Regions from separate parts of the Prochlorococcus sp. MIT 1307 genome, predicted to be linked through region 2. Evidence: predicted binding sites of a transcription regulator. Region 2 holds the regulator's gene; each other region holds the start of a gene.
What was found. The regulator NtcA, encoded in region 2, controls nitrogen genes in cyanobacteria. The targets are predictions, from matches to a motif close to GTANCNNNNGNTAC.
Positions count from the first base shown of each region.

Region 1: the regulator NtcA is predicted to act here: its motif matches at 1,560-1,573, upstream of SOI82_RS00145 (DUF4278 domain-containing protein).
Region 3: the regulator NtcA is predicted to act here: its motif matches at 1,385-1,398, upstream of SOI82_RS10545 (DUF4278 domain-containing protein).

Region 1 covers NZ_CP139301.1:32,446-36,121, reverse strand. Annotated here, with positions in the region: gene SOI82_RS00150 (hypothetical protein) at 1-92, shown strand, start outside; gene SOI82_RS00145 (DUF4278 domain-containing protein) at 1,660-1,833, shown strand; gene SOI82_RS00140 (NAD(P)-dependent oxidoreductase) at 2,094-2,990, shown strand; gene SOI82_RS00135 (glutathione S-transferase N-terminal domain-containing protein) at 3,060-3,676, opposite strand, start outside.
Region 2 covers NZ_CP139301.1:1,013,226-1,016,901, reverse strand. Annotated here, with positions in the region: gene SOI82_RS05300 (cob(I)yrinic acid a,c-diamide adenosyltransferase) at 1-468, opposite strand, end outside; gene rph (ribonuclease PH) at 608-1,330, shown strand; gene ntcA (global nitrogen regulator NtcA) at 1,411-2,145, shown strand; gene SOI82_RS05285 (DUF3084 domain-containing protein) at 2,204-3,136, shown strand; gene SOI82_RS05280 (resolvase) at 3,133-3,570, shown strand; gene SOI82_RS05275 (DUF3146 family protein) at 3,548-3,676, opposite strand, start outside.
Region 3 covers NZ_CP139301.1:1,696,622-1,700,297, reverse strand. Annotated here, with positions in the region: gene SOI82_RS08700 (hypothetical protein) at 1-30, opposite strand, end outside; gene SOI82_RS08695 (peroxiredoxin) at 215-709, opposite strand; gene SOI82_RS10545 (DUF4278 domain-containing protein) at 1,201-1,302, opposite strand; gene SOI82_RS08690 (FAD-dependent oxidoreductase) at 1,649-3,406, shown strand.

The DNA of each region.
Region 1 (3,676 bases), 980 kb from region 2:
AAGCTGAAGCCAAAAAGCTTGGATGTCTAGGTGTTCATAAGATGGGGCAGCTCTGGATGCCATGTGCAACCCACGGAGTTAACCACCAATGATTTCTCTTGAGATTCATAAGTTTCTCAAAAGCTTGATCTGACATTGCAAAAAAATATTCTTAAGCTGATGTTTGACAGATAAGGTGACTTGCAAAATAGATCTCATGCGTAAATATTAATGAGTGAGGAGAAGAGCTCTTGAGCAGTGGCAACAAGGAAACACCTCTCAAGTTCTCCAAAAAGCCTGTCACGGCAGGCTTTTTTATTTAAATAAACCATTCTTTAGCAAAAGATCAATATGAGAAAATCCAACTTTTTACTTGTAGCTCTCGAATTAAATTTTTAGATAATTGAAGCTTTATCTAATTCCAAAGATACAAACAACAGACTAGCTAATACGACTTCTTGAAATAGCTCTAAGAAATTTTGAATCTTTTAGTGATTAAGGTTGTGTCATAGTTATGGCAAGGGTTGGAGTCGATCCTAGAAACTCCAAAATTGCAATAACCATAAAAAAGGCAGCGTCGAAACGCTGCCTAAAGAATAACCACACAACTCAAGGTTCAGGACATGTTGGTTCCTTGACCATCAGTATCAGATGAACCACCTGCAACGAAGATAGCGATCAAGGCTGCACCGATAACTCCAAAGACAGGAGCAGTCAGGCTAAATGCATCCATTCCCATTGATAAATACGAATTAAAGACATGTAAAAATATCGCAGGTATTCCCCATCAAGAAGAAAAGATGAATGTTTCGACATGAGTCTTAATAGCTAAATGGATCTATTACTGACGTTTTATAAAAAACACAACCATTCCCTGTTGAAAAGAATGACTTTTGTATAAGCAGAAAATTTGTTCTCCACAAATCCTCAATCAATTGAATTTTGAATAGAACTCTTAAAGCACTTCCTCCGATCGCTTTTAAATGATTCCAGAAAGCTGAGCTATCAAAGTCCTAAAAAGAAGCTATTCGATTGGGGGTATTGAGAAAATTGCTATTTAGGGCTTTATCTGTTTTGAAGAAAAAAGAAGGGGGGGCCTTGATCGCGCGCCCCCTTTTAATTTCAGCGAAAAAGCCAGTAATCAAAAGATGCTGGAATACAGTGGTCTTTCCCATCTAGGGTTTTAAAACATCTCTCAATTCCCCACTCTCGTTCAACAATTTTCACCTCGGTGATCCCCCTAGGCATCGATGACACAGATTGTTTAGATTCATTCATTGAATCCCCATCCAAAGAACTGAACCCTTTTAACCTCTGAGAAAGCTTAAGCAATGAGTAAAAAAGGGGATTGACGCTGACATCGCAGTCTGGGAACACTTAGTGACGATCCTTACAAATCATGAGGTTGGACAAACTCACTAACCAAACCACCAAAGATTTCTCTCTCCACAAAAAAAAAGCATAGACTCCCCTCACTTCAGTGATAAAGCTGACAATGCTTGCACTCGTGCTCGACTGCAACAAAAAAAGTTTTGTGTCCTTTCAATGCAAACGGCATAACTCAGGTTCATAATATTTATGTAGCAACCGCTACAAAAACGTTCACCTTGCTACAAAGCAAGGCGCAGTTCGACCCAAGCCAAGGAACGGGGACTTGGGCCGCTATTCGGACTCTGAATTATGAGCACACTTCTTTATCGCGGACATGATTATGTCCAGCACAAAGAGCCCCTTACTAACAAACAATGCGTTGAACTTACATACAGGCGCAAGCATTACAACACCTGCAGAAACGAAGCACAACGCGAACTACATCCTACCCTGAGCTATCGAGGGGTCCATTACACTAAATAATTCATATGTAAATTGATCGAAGCCCTTACAATAAGGGCTTTTTTTTCCTCTAAACAGGTCCATAAACTTCATCTTCCTGCAAACTTCATTAGCAAGATTTGTAAGTACAGCACACCTCTCATCAATTCAGGTCCATACGAATTGAAATTTGAGCAGCCAGAGTTGAGGATGAATCTATTAACTATTAACAATATATTGATTGATATATAGACTATGAGGTTTATTTAAAACCTTATTGTTAATCTCACAGAAGATAAAAAATGAATTCTAATGTTATCGATTCAACCAGAATCATAGGCTTCATTGGCCTAGGTTCCATTGGTCAACCAATAGCGGAAAGGCTAATATCGGCTGGATTTCAATTAAATATATATAACAGGACGGCAATATCAAAAAATAGAGGTAACCTCAAAAGTGCAAAGATCTTTAAAAGTCCTAAGGATCTAGCTGAAAGATCTGATCTCTTATTCATTTGCGTAAGTGATGACCAAGCAGTTGAAATGATTCTCTTCGGTTCAAATGGAGTTGAGAAAGGCCTTAAAAAAGGATCTACTATAATTGATTTGTCTACTATTAGCCCGCATAAAGCAAAGGCGAATTCAATTAGACTTGCAAAAAAAAATATTACTTATATAGATGCTCCAGTTTCCGGAGGTACAGAAGGAGCTAAAGCTGGAACATTAACAATGTTTCTAGGATGCAATAAAATCCTACTGAAAGAATTAGAATCAATTCTTAGTTCAATAGCAAGTAATCTGTATGCATTTGGAACAGCTGGAAAAGGTCAAGAAGTAAAAGCTATAAATCAAATATTAGTTGCTGGTTGCTATGTGGCAGTAGCAGAAGCTATTACTTTAGGTCAAAAATTAGGTTTACCAATGAATATGGTTATAGAAGCATTACAAAAAGGTGCTGCCAACTCCTGGGCCTTAAAAAACCGTTCTCAAGGAATGTTAGAAGATAAATATCCATTGGGATTCAAACTAGGTCTTCATCATAAAGATTTATGCATAGCATTGAGAACTGCTCAAGAATCAGGCCTAGATCTTCCTATAACATCAAAAGTCAGAGATATAGAAGAAGAATTGATCAATCAGGGGTATACGAATGATGATATCTCAGTAATAAAAAGATTCTTCAGCAAGGGACATAAATAAAAGGCTAAACCCTCTGCTCCATAGATTTAAAAATAAAAAAGTTATATCTAAATTTTATTTATTTAGCAGTTATGGTGGGGGAAATGATTTTTTTTTATCTCCAGGGATCCAAGAACTTGATTTCAACATTAATATAGAGAATTTTGGATCCTCTGTAAATTTAACAAGCCATTTTTTTATTAGTTCTATTTCACTATCTTCATCAAAAAAATCAGGATTTGCAATTCTATATTGCCTAACAAAAGGCCATATAGCCCAATCTGCTAAAGATTCACGGCCTTGAACTAGCCAAGAACTATTTTTATCTTGAGCCAGCATTTCATTCCACTCTAACAAGATTTGTCTTGCTCTATACTTATGGAACTGTTTATCAGCAGCTACAAAGCGATCTGAATACTTATAGCGGTCAAGATGGTATTTGAAAATACAATCATTTGTCTTTAGTATATATTTGATCTGTTTTTGGGCTTGTATATCGCCACTAAAAAGCACATTATGCTTATCATTCTTTTGAAGGGCCCATTTCATTATCTCAATACTCTCTTCAATTACCTTTCCATCCTTTGTCAGCAAAACAGGGACAGTTGCTTTTGGAGATATTTCTAGTAGTTCCTCTGGCTTTTGACTTAAGGATACTTCTCTCCATTCTACAGTTAGGTTAGTGAATAGAATTGCCCATCGAGCCC
Region 2 (3,676 bases):
GGCAATGGCTAGGCCCACTTCGTCTAAAACAAGTTGATCGATGATTCCTTCAAGAATGTTCTCTTTGCAAACCTGCCATATTTCTCTAACGGCATTTCTTTCATTTGATTTGTTTTCGATGCAAGACTTTTCTTTTGCGTTCTCAACTAGACAGCAGGAGATGGAAGGTCTTAGCCATTTCAGTCGTCCACATAGTTGAACAGCTCCTTCGGGGCCTTGGGAGACTCCTCCTTTTAAGAATTGCGCCACAATTACTCGACTTCCTAATCCTGCGGCTCTTAGTGCCTCGCTAAGGACGCCTGAGAAACTTCCTCTAAAGGGTGCGGTGTGTACTTGCAGTTGACCTTCTGAAGTAACTAAATGGAGATGTGCTCGCTTGCCAGGAGTAGAAACAGGATGCAGGCCTGCTCTAGTTTCAATTGCTCGGCTTTGTTTAGGAAGATACTCAGGGCTAATTCTTGAGATCATAAAAACTTCAGGCCCCAAACCTCTATTCCATGAATCTAGCGGTGAGAATTCAATAAACAACTTTTTTGACACTATCTATAGTGTATTGCTAGAAATTCTTTAAGGCTTAAAGCAATCTGTATATTTGTTTTTCGAAATCATGAGTTCTGTTCCTGAGATGAGAGCAACGGGCCGTTTTTCAGATGAATTAAGGCATTGCCAGGTAACCCTGGACCCGATGGGATTTGCTCTTAGTTCCTTGATTATCAAGACAGGTCACACAAGTGTCCTTTGCAGTGTGTCCATGAGGGAAGGTGTGCCTTCCTGGTTGGAAGGGAGCGGGAAAGGCTGGCTTAGTGCTGAGTATCGGTTATTGCCTGCTTCTACTCCTACTAGACAAAATCGTGAGTTAATGAAGCTTTCAGGTCGAACTCAGGAGATTCAGAGGCTTATTGGGAGAAGTCTTAGAGCAGTGCTGAATATGGAAGTGCTTGGAGAAAAAACTTTCTTGATTGATTGTGATGTGATTCAAGCTGATGCGGGTACTAGGACAGCTTCTATCACTGGATCCTGGATCGCACTCAAATTGGCTTGTTTAAGGCTTTTAAAGAAAGGCATTTTAATTAATGATCCCATTGCAGGCCAAGTCGCGGCAGTCTCTGTGGGTTTAAAGGATGGGACTTGTTTGCTTGACCTTGATTACAATGAAGATTCATCAGCGGATGTTGATATGAATGTTGTCATGGACGCTGATGGCCGTTTGCTTGAGCTTCAGGGCACTGCTGAAGGTAAGCCTTTTTCAAGAGCAGAGCTCAATAATTTGCTCGATATTGCTGAGCCAGGTATTAAGCAACTTCTTGCGGTTCAACTTTCAGTTTTATAAAAGTAAGATTCAAAAACGTCATTATTGCTACAAGTTATTTGAAGCGCTCTCCTTAGCGTCCTGCAATCTGCTTCGCCGAAATGGCCGGCGCTATTCGCGGCTTTAGCCGCTATGCACCACAACCAGACTCACCAAAAACAACAAATCTGATTAATGGGCCGGGGCCTGTTAGTGGAACCTTGCTTGATGTCATGAGAGGTCTTGATGGAGCGAATACTGAGTTGATAGAGCGATCGAAAACTATTTTTTTTCCTGGAGACCCAGCTGAAAGAGTTTATTTAATACGTCGAGGCGCTGTTCGATTATCGAGAGTTTATGAATCTGGTGAAGAAATTACAGTGGCTTTGCTAAGGGAGAACAGTTTATTTGGAGTTCTTTCTTTGATTACGGGCCAACGTTCGGATCGTTTTTATCATGCTGTCGCTTTTACAAGAGTAGAAATGGTGACAGCTCCAGCAGCTTCAGTTCTGCATGCTATAGAAGGTGATGCAAGTGTTGGGCTTTTACTACTGCAAGGGTTATCTACAAGGATTTTACAGACCGAAACTATGATTGAAACCCTGACTCATCGTGATATGTCATCGCGCTTGGTGAGCTTCCTTCTTGTCCTTTGTAGAGATTTTGGAGTCCCAGGACAAAAGGGAATCACAATAGATTTAAAGCTTTCACATCAAGCAATTGCTGAAGCAATTGGTTCTACGAGAGTAACAATTACACGATTGTTAGGTGACTTGCGGAACTCCGGCTTGCTACAGATTGAGAGGAAGAAAATATCGATCCTTGATCCAATAGCACTTGCTAAACGATTTAGTTGAGTCACGCGTTGTTTCAGGATGGTAATACAAAGGCTCATTACTAAATTCACTTTTTTCTGTGTCTGGTTGGCTCCTGATCATTGCTTTGTTATTTCTCGGTGGCATCCTCGCAACTTTGGGGGATTTGCTTGGAAGTCGGATTGGGAAAGCCCGCCTTAGCTTCTTTAATCTCAGGCCACGTAGGACAGCAGTTTTAATAACAGTTCTTACTGGCAGCCTCATTAGCGCTATTTCTCTTGGCTTGATGCTTCTAGTAAGTAGGCAACTACGTGTTGGGTTATTTGAGTTAGAGGCTATACAAGCAAAAATTAAATCAGGAGAGAAGGATCTGAAAAAATTGGGGAAGAATTTGTACGCTTTGCGTAGGGGCGATGTTGTTATTAGTAGCGGTCAACCTTTAGCCACTGCAACAATTCAATTGGATCAATCAATGAATGCAAAAAAAGAAGTTGATCTTTTACTGCAAAGAGCAAATTATGAAGCCTATCGAAGAGTTATGCCTGGACAAAGGCCTTCAAGGAGAATAGTTCTAGCATTAAGAGGAGACATTAAAAGACTAGAAGAGATAATAAGTAAAAAAGGCTCATGGGCAGTTAATATTCGCTCTGCAGGTAATGTTTTGTTGGGTGAAAAAGCAGTCTATGTTTTTCCTGAAGTAAGGCCCAATATAAATATTGTTAATGAGGGAGAGGTAATAATTAGCACAGCTATTGAATTAAGTCAGATGAATAACGAATCTTTAGCTAAACAGATTCAATTGTTGTTTGAATCAACATCTGCTGAGATTAAGAGAAGAGGTTCTTTGAGCTCAGTAATTCAATTTAATTCCAGTGAAGTTAATAAAATGGCTAAGGAATTGCTAAAGAGGAAAGAAGGTTTTGTTGAGTTGGAAGCAATTTCTTTGCGTACTAGTCAGACTGCTGATCCCGTGGCAATCTCTTTACAAGTCAGGGAAAAAGTACAAGGGAAGATTTCAAAATATAAATTATGAGAAGCTTTATTGCTATTGACCCAGGCAACAAAAAGTGTGGACTATTACTCGCTGATCTTGAAGCAGATCTTGTTTTAGATGGGAGAGTAATAGATAGTAATGCGGTGATTGATTGCATTCTTGAGTGGAGAGCTCAGGGGCCTATAGATGGCATTGTTCTAGGCAATGGCACTACCAGCAAATATTGGGAAGTGAGGTTGAAAGGTCTTGCTCCTATTGAGATTGTTGAGGAAAGGGGTACTACTTTGCGTGCTCGAGAGCGCTATTGGGAACTTTGGCCGCCAGGTATTTGGTTGCGTTGGTTGCCAAGAGGTTTGCTCTTACCAACGAATCCTTTGGATGCAGTGGCTGCATTGGTGCTATTAGAAGATCATTTGAGCAAGAAGTTGAATTGGACAGGCCCACCAAATTTCAAAATTTCGCTCGAACGGTAAAGATATAGTCCCCACCAGCTTCTAGTTTGTAGTCTGCTTTTATAAGAAATCGCATTAGAGCATCTTGAATCAGGGCTCTTCCCAAGGAAGGTTCAAGTATTAGCTC
Region 3 (3,676 bases), 680 kb from region 2:
TGCTGCAATATATCCGCAAATTTTGGTCATATAGCTGCTGATAATCCATAAATATCCAATAGTCTACTTAGTCACTTGTGAGAAAAATCTCTTGTGTTAGCGTCAGCCATCGAAATTTAAATAGTTGTTTTATTGATACTAATTTATTAAAGAAGCTATTGAGGCCTCTTAGGCCTTCTTAATTGCTACAGCTCTCTATTAGGAATAAAAGAAGTCAACAAATCTTTGTTGCAATTCTCTTATATGATTTTAACTCTAGTTTCATTTTTTCCAGAACTATCAAAGCTTCTATGACATGTTGGGGGCCATCTAGAAGGTCTTTAAAAACATGGCGAATGATCCCTTTTGAATCAATTATATAAGTCACTCTTCCATCAAGAAGTCCTAATATCTTTGGAACTCCAAATTGTTTTCTTAATAAATTCTCCTCATCGCATAATAATGGAAATGGAAGTTGATTTTTTTCTGCAAACTTACGATGACTCTCTTGATTATCGTTATTAACACCCCAAACCAAAGCTCCAAGGAGTTTAAATAGGTCATATTTATCACGAAACCCACAAGCTTGAGCTATGCATCCTGGGGTGTCATTCTTAGGATAAAAAAATAGTACCAATAATTTACCTATGCATTCCTTATTACTTCTATAGTTTCCTTCCTGATCAAACAACAAAAAATCAGGAATTGAATCACCGATCTGTAAAGTCATGGATAGATTGAAAAAAAATCTAGTGGTAATAGCTTTAAAAGTCTTAAACAACAGGAAGTATTTTCCCTCACTTATGGATCATCATAATCACGTACTTTGACAAAAGTTAAGAGCAGCCAGAGCTTCTGATTGGCCAAAGAAGTAAAGAATAGTTTCCCTGCCTGTGCAAATGCCTATAGTTGATTGAACTCCTCCCATGTTTTGTACTAAAGAGGTAGATACTAGCCAGCCAAGAGCGAAAGTGTGAATGATGCAAGATAGCAAGATTCCTCACCTACTAAAAGCAAGAAAATATAAGCATCAAATAATGCTTATATTTTGAAGAGTATTTATATTCTTATCGCTAATTATCCGAGAATAAGCAATATTTGATTAGCATGGTTTATATTGTTACCGAAACCAAAAGGCAATAAAAACCAGTCATATCAAATTAATCAAAAAAAAAAGGCCCTACTTTGAAGGCCCTTTTTCTTTCCCAGATTTTGACTAATTTAACGTAGATACTGCTTTCCACGATAAGTAAGGAGAACATGCTCCTTAACAGCGACTTCTTTCTGCTGGTTGTACTTTTTCCCTCTGTAAATAAGAGACATTGATCTTTCTCCGTTTTAGCTCAAGTCCCCGTTCCATGGCTTGAGTCGAGCTGCGGCTCTCGAAAGAGAGTCGAACGTTTTAGTAGCATTTGCTACTAAACCAGCATAACAAGAAAAGTTAATTAACTGTTAGTGGGTAGAGCAAAAAAAAAATTGGCTAGCTTTTTATTTCATTATTCTCCTTTTCGCTAGTAGATCATTGACATGTCATAAACACATCCTGTGCTAATGGAATACAGAAGTTAAATAATCTTATCTACGGAGGTGTTATTAAAATTAATACTTTATGTTGGCTCCAAGAAGTTTCCAAACCTGCTTAAACCCTCTATCAATTTGCAATCGTGCGATGTATATCAACAATCACTTAACTCAAATATCCAATGTCTTAGTAATTGGTTGTGGAGGAGCTGGGCTAAGAGCAGCTATAGAAGTCAAGTTGGCTGGGCTTGAAGTTTTAGTTTTGGGGAAGAGGGTGAAAACAGATTCACATACTGTTTTAGCTGCAGGTGGAATTAATGCTGCATTTGGGAATATAGATCCCGAAGATTCTTGGGAACACCATTTTGCAGATACCTATTTGGAAGGTTATGGAATTGGAGATCCACTACAAATTGAACTAATGGCAAAAGAGTCTCCGACTCTTGTAAAAGAAATAGATAGGTGGGGCGCAAATTTTGCGAAGTTAGAAAATGGAAGCCTAGATCAAAGATATTTTGGGGCACATACCTATAGACGAACATGTTACTCAGGTGATTACACTGGTCTATCAATATTAAAAGCACTCCTGAAGAAAGCCGATGCTCTAAATATTCCAATTGATGACAATCAATATGTTACTGACTTACTTATTAGAGATAAAGTTTGCTTTGGAGCTATGTCCTTCAATACCAGAACAAATGAAAGGACAGTCCACATAGCTAATGCTGTTATTCTTTGTACGGGTGGACATACGAAAATATGGAAAAGAAGTTCTTCAAGAAAAAATGAAAATACAGGGGATGGATATTACCTAAGCCTAAAAGCAGGTTGTGAGTTAACTGATATGGAAATGGTTCAATTTCATCCCTCAGGAATTCTTTTACCAGAAGAAATCGCAGGAACATTAGTCACAGAGGCAGTAAGAGGAGAAGGTGGAAAGCTTATAAATAGCAAAGGAGAGAGGTTCATGGCTAATTATGATAAGAAAAGAATGGAATTATCAACCAGAGATAGAGTTGCGATCGCGAATTATACAGAAATAGTGGAAGGGCGTGGAACACCTAACGGAGGTGTTTACCTGGACATTAGTCATAAAAGCAAAGAGTTCATAATGAAAAAATTGCCAAGTATTTATAAGCAGTTTTTAGACACACAAATGCTTGACATTTCAAAGCACCCAATGGAGGTAGCTCCAACTGCTCACTATTCCATGGGAGGAGTATTCATAAGCCCTGAAGATCATTGCACGTCAATAAGAGGTTTATATGCTGCTGGGGAAGTAGCAGGAGGCCTTCATGGGGCTAATCGCCTAGGAGGGAATTCACTTGCTGAAATCTTAATTTTCGGCAAAAGAGCTGGGTTAGCTAGTATTAGTTACTCTAAGCAAATAAATTCACACATCAAATCAGATAAGTCGATTAAAAAAGCCCATGAAAATATTAATAGGTTTCTAAGAAAAGGCACAGAGGCAGTAACACCATTACAACTTCATTTAAGTAATACTATGTGGAAATATTGTGGTGTTATAAAAGATAAAGAGTTGCTAGAAACAGGCTTAAAGAAAGTTCTAGAAATTAAAGATATGATTGAAAGCGTTAATATTCGAAGCAGTGATAGCAGTTATAAAGATCTTATTCAAATTTTTAATTTAGAGGCATCTGTAACTTCCGCGCAAGCAACAATACTCTCTGCTCTTCAAAGAAAAGAAAGCCGAGGAGCGCATCAAAGGAGTGATTATCCCAAATTAAATCCTTCTGAAAGATGCAATTATCATATAAAGCTTAATAAGCGTACTCTTGACCTAGATATATGCGTAAATCACATTGCTCCTTTACAAAAGAATCATCAAGACATTATTAGCAGTAGCGACCAAATAGTTAACTTCGAAGGCAAATTAATTGAATAAGCTTTAACCTAATAAAAGATCAATTACAGGAACAGAACCTGATCTAATTTTTAAAAGGATTAAAACGATCTATTTAAGATCTTGATCCCATATAAGATCAAAGGCTTTAAATCAAGCCTATTGGAGTTCAACCTATCATAGAAAATATCATCTTCCAGGCGAGATCTTTTTTCTGGCAATAATCTTTTCTTCGAAGCTTGCAGACTAATAGCACCTTAAAGCCAACCTCCTAGAGAATGTTGCCTAGGATTCAAGTCCAAGCAAACATTC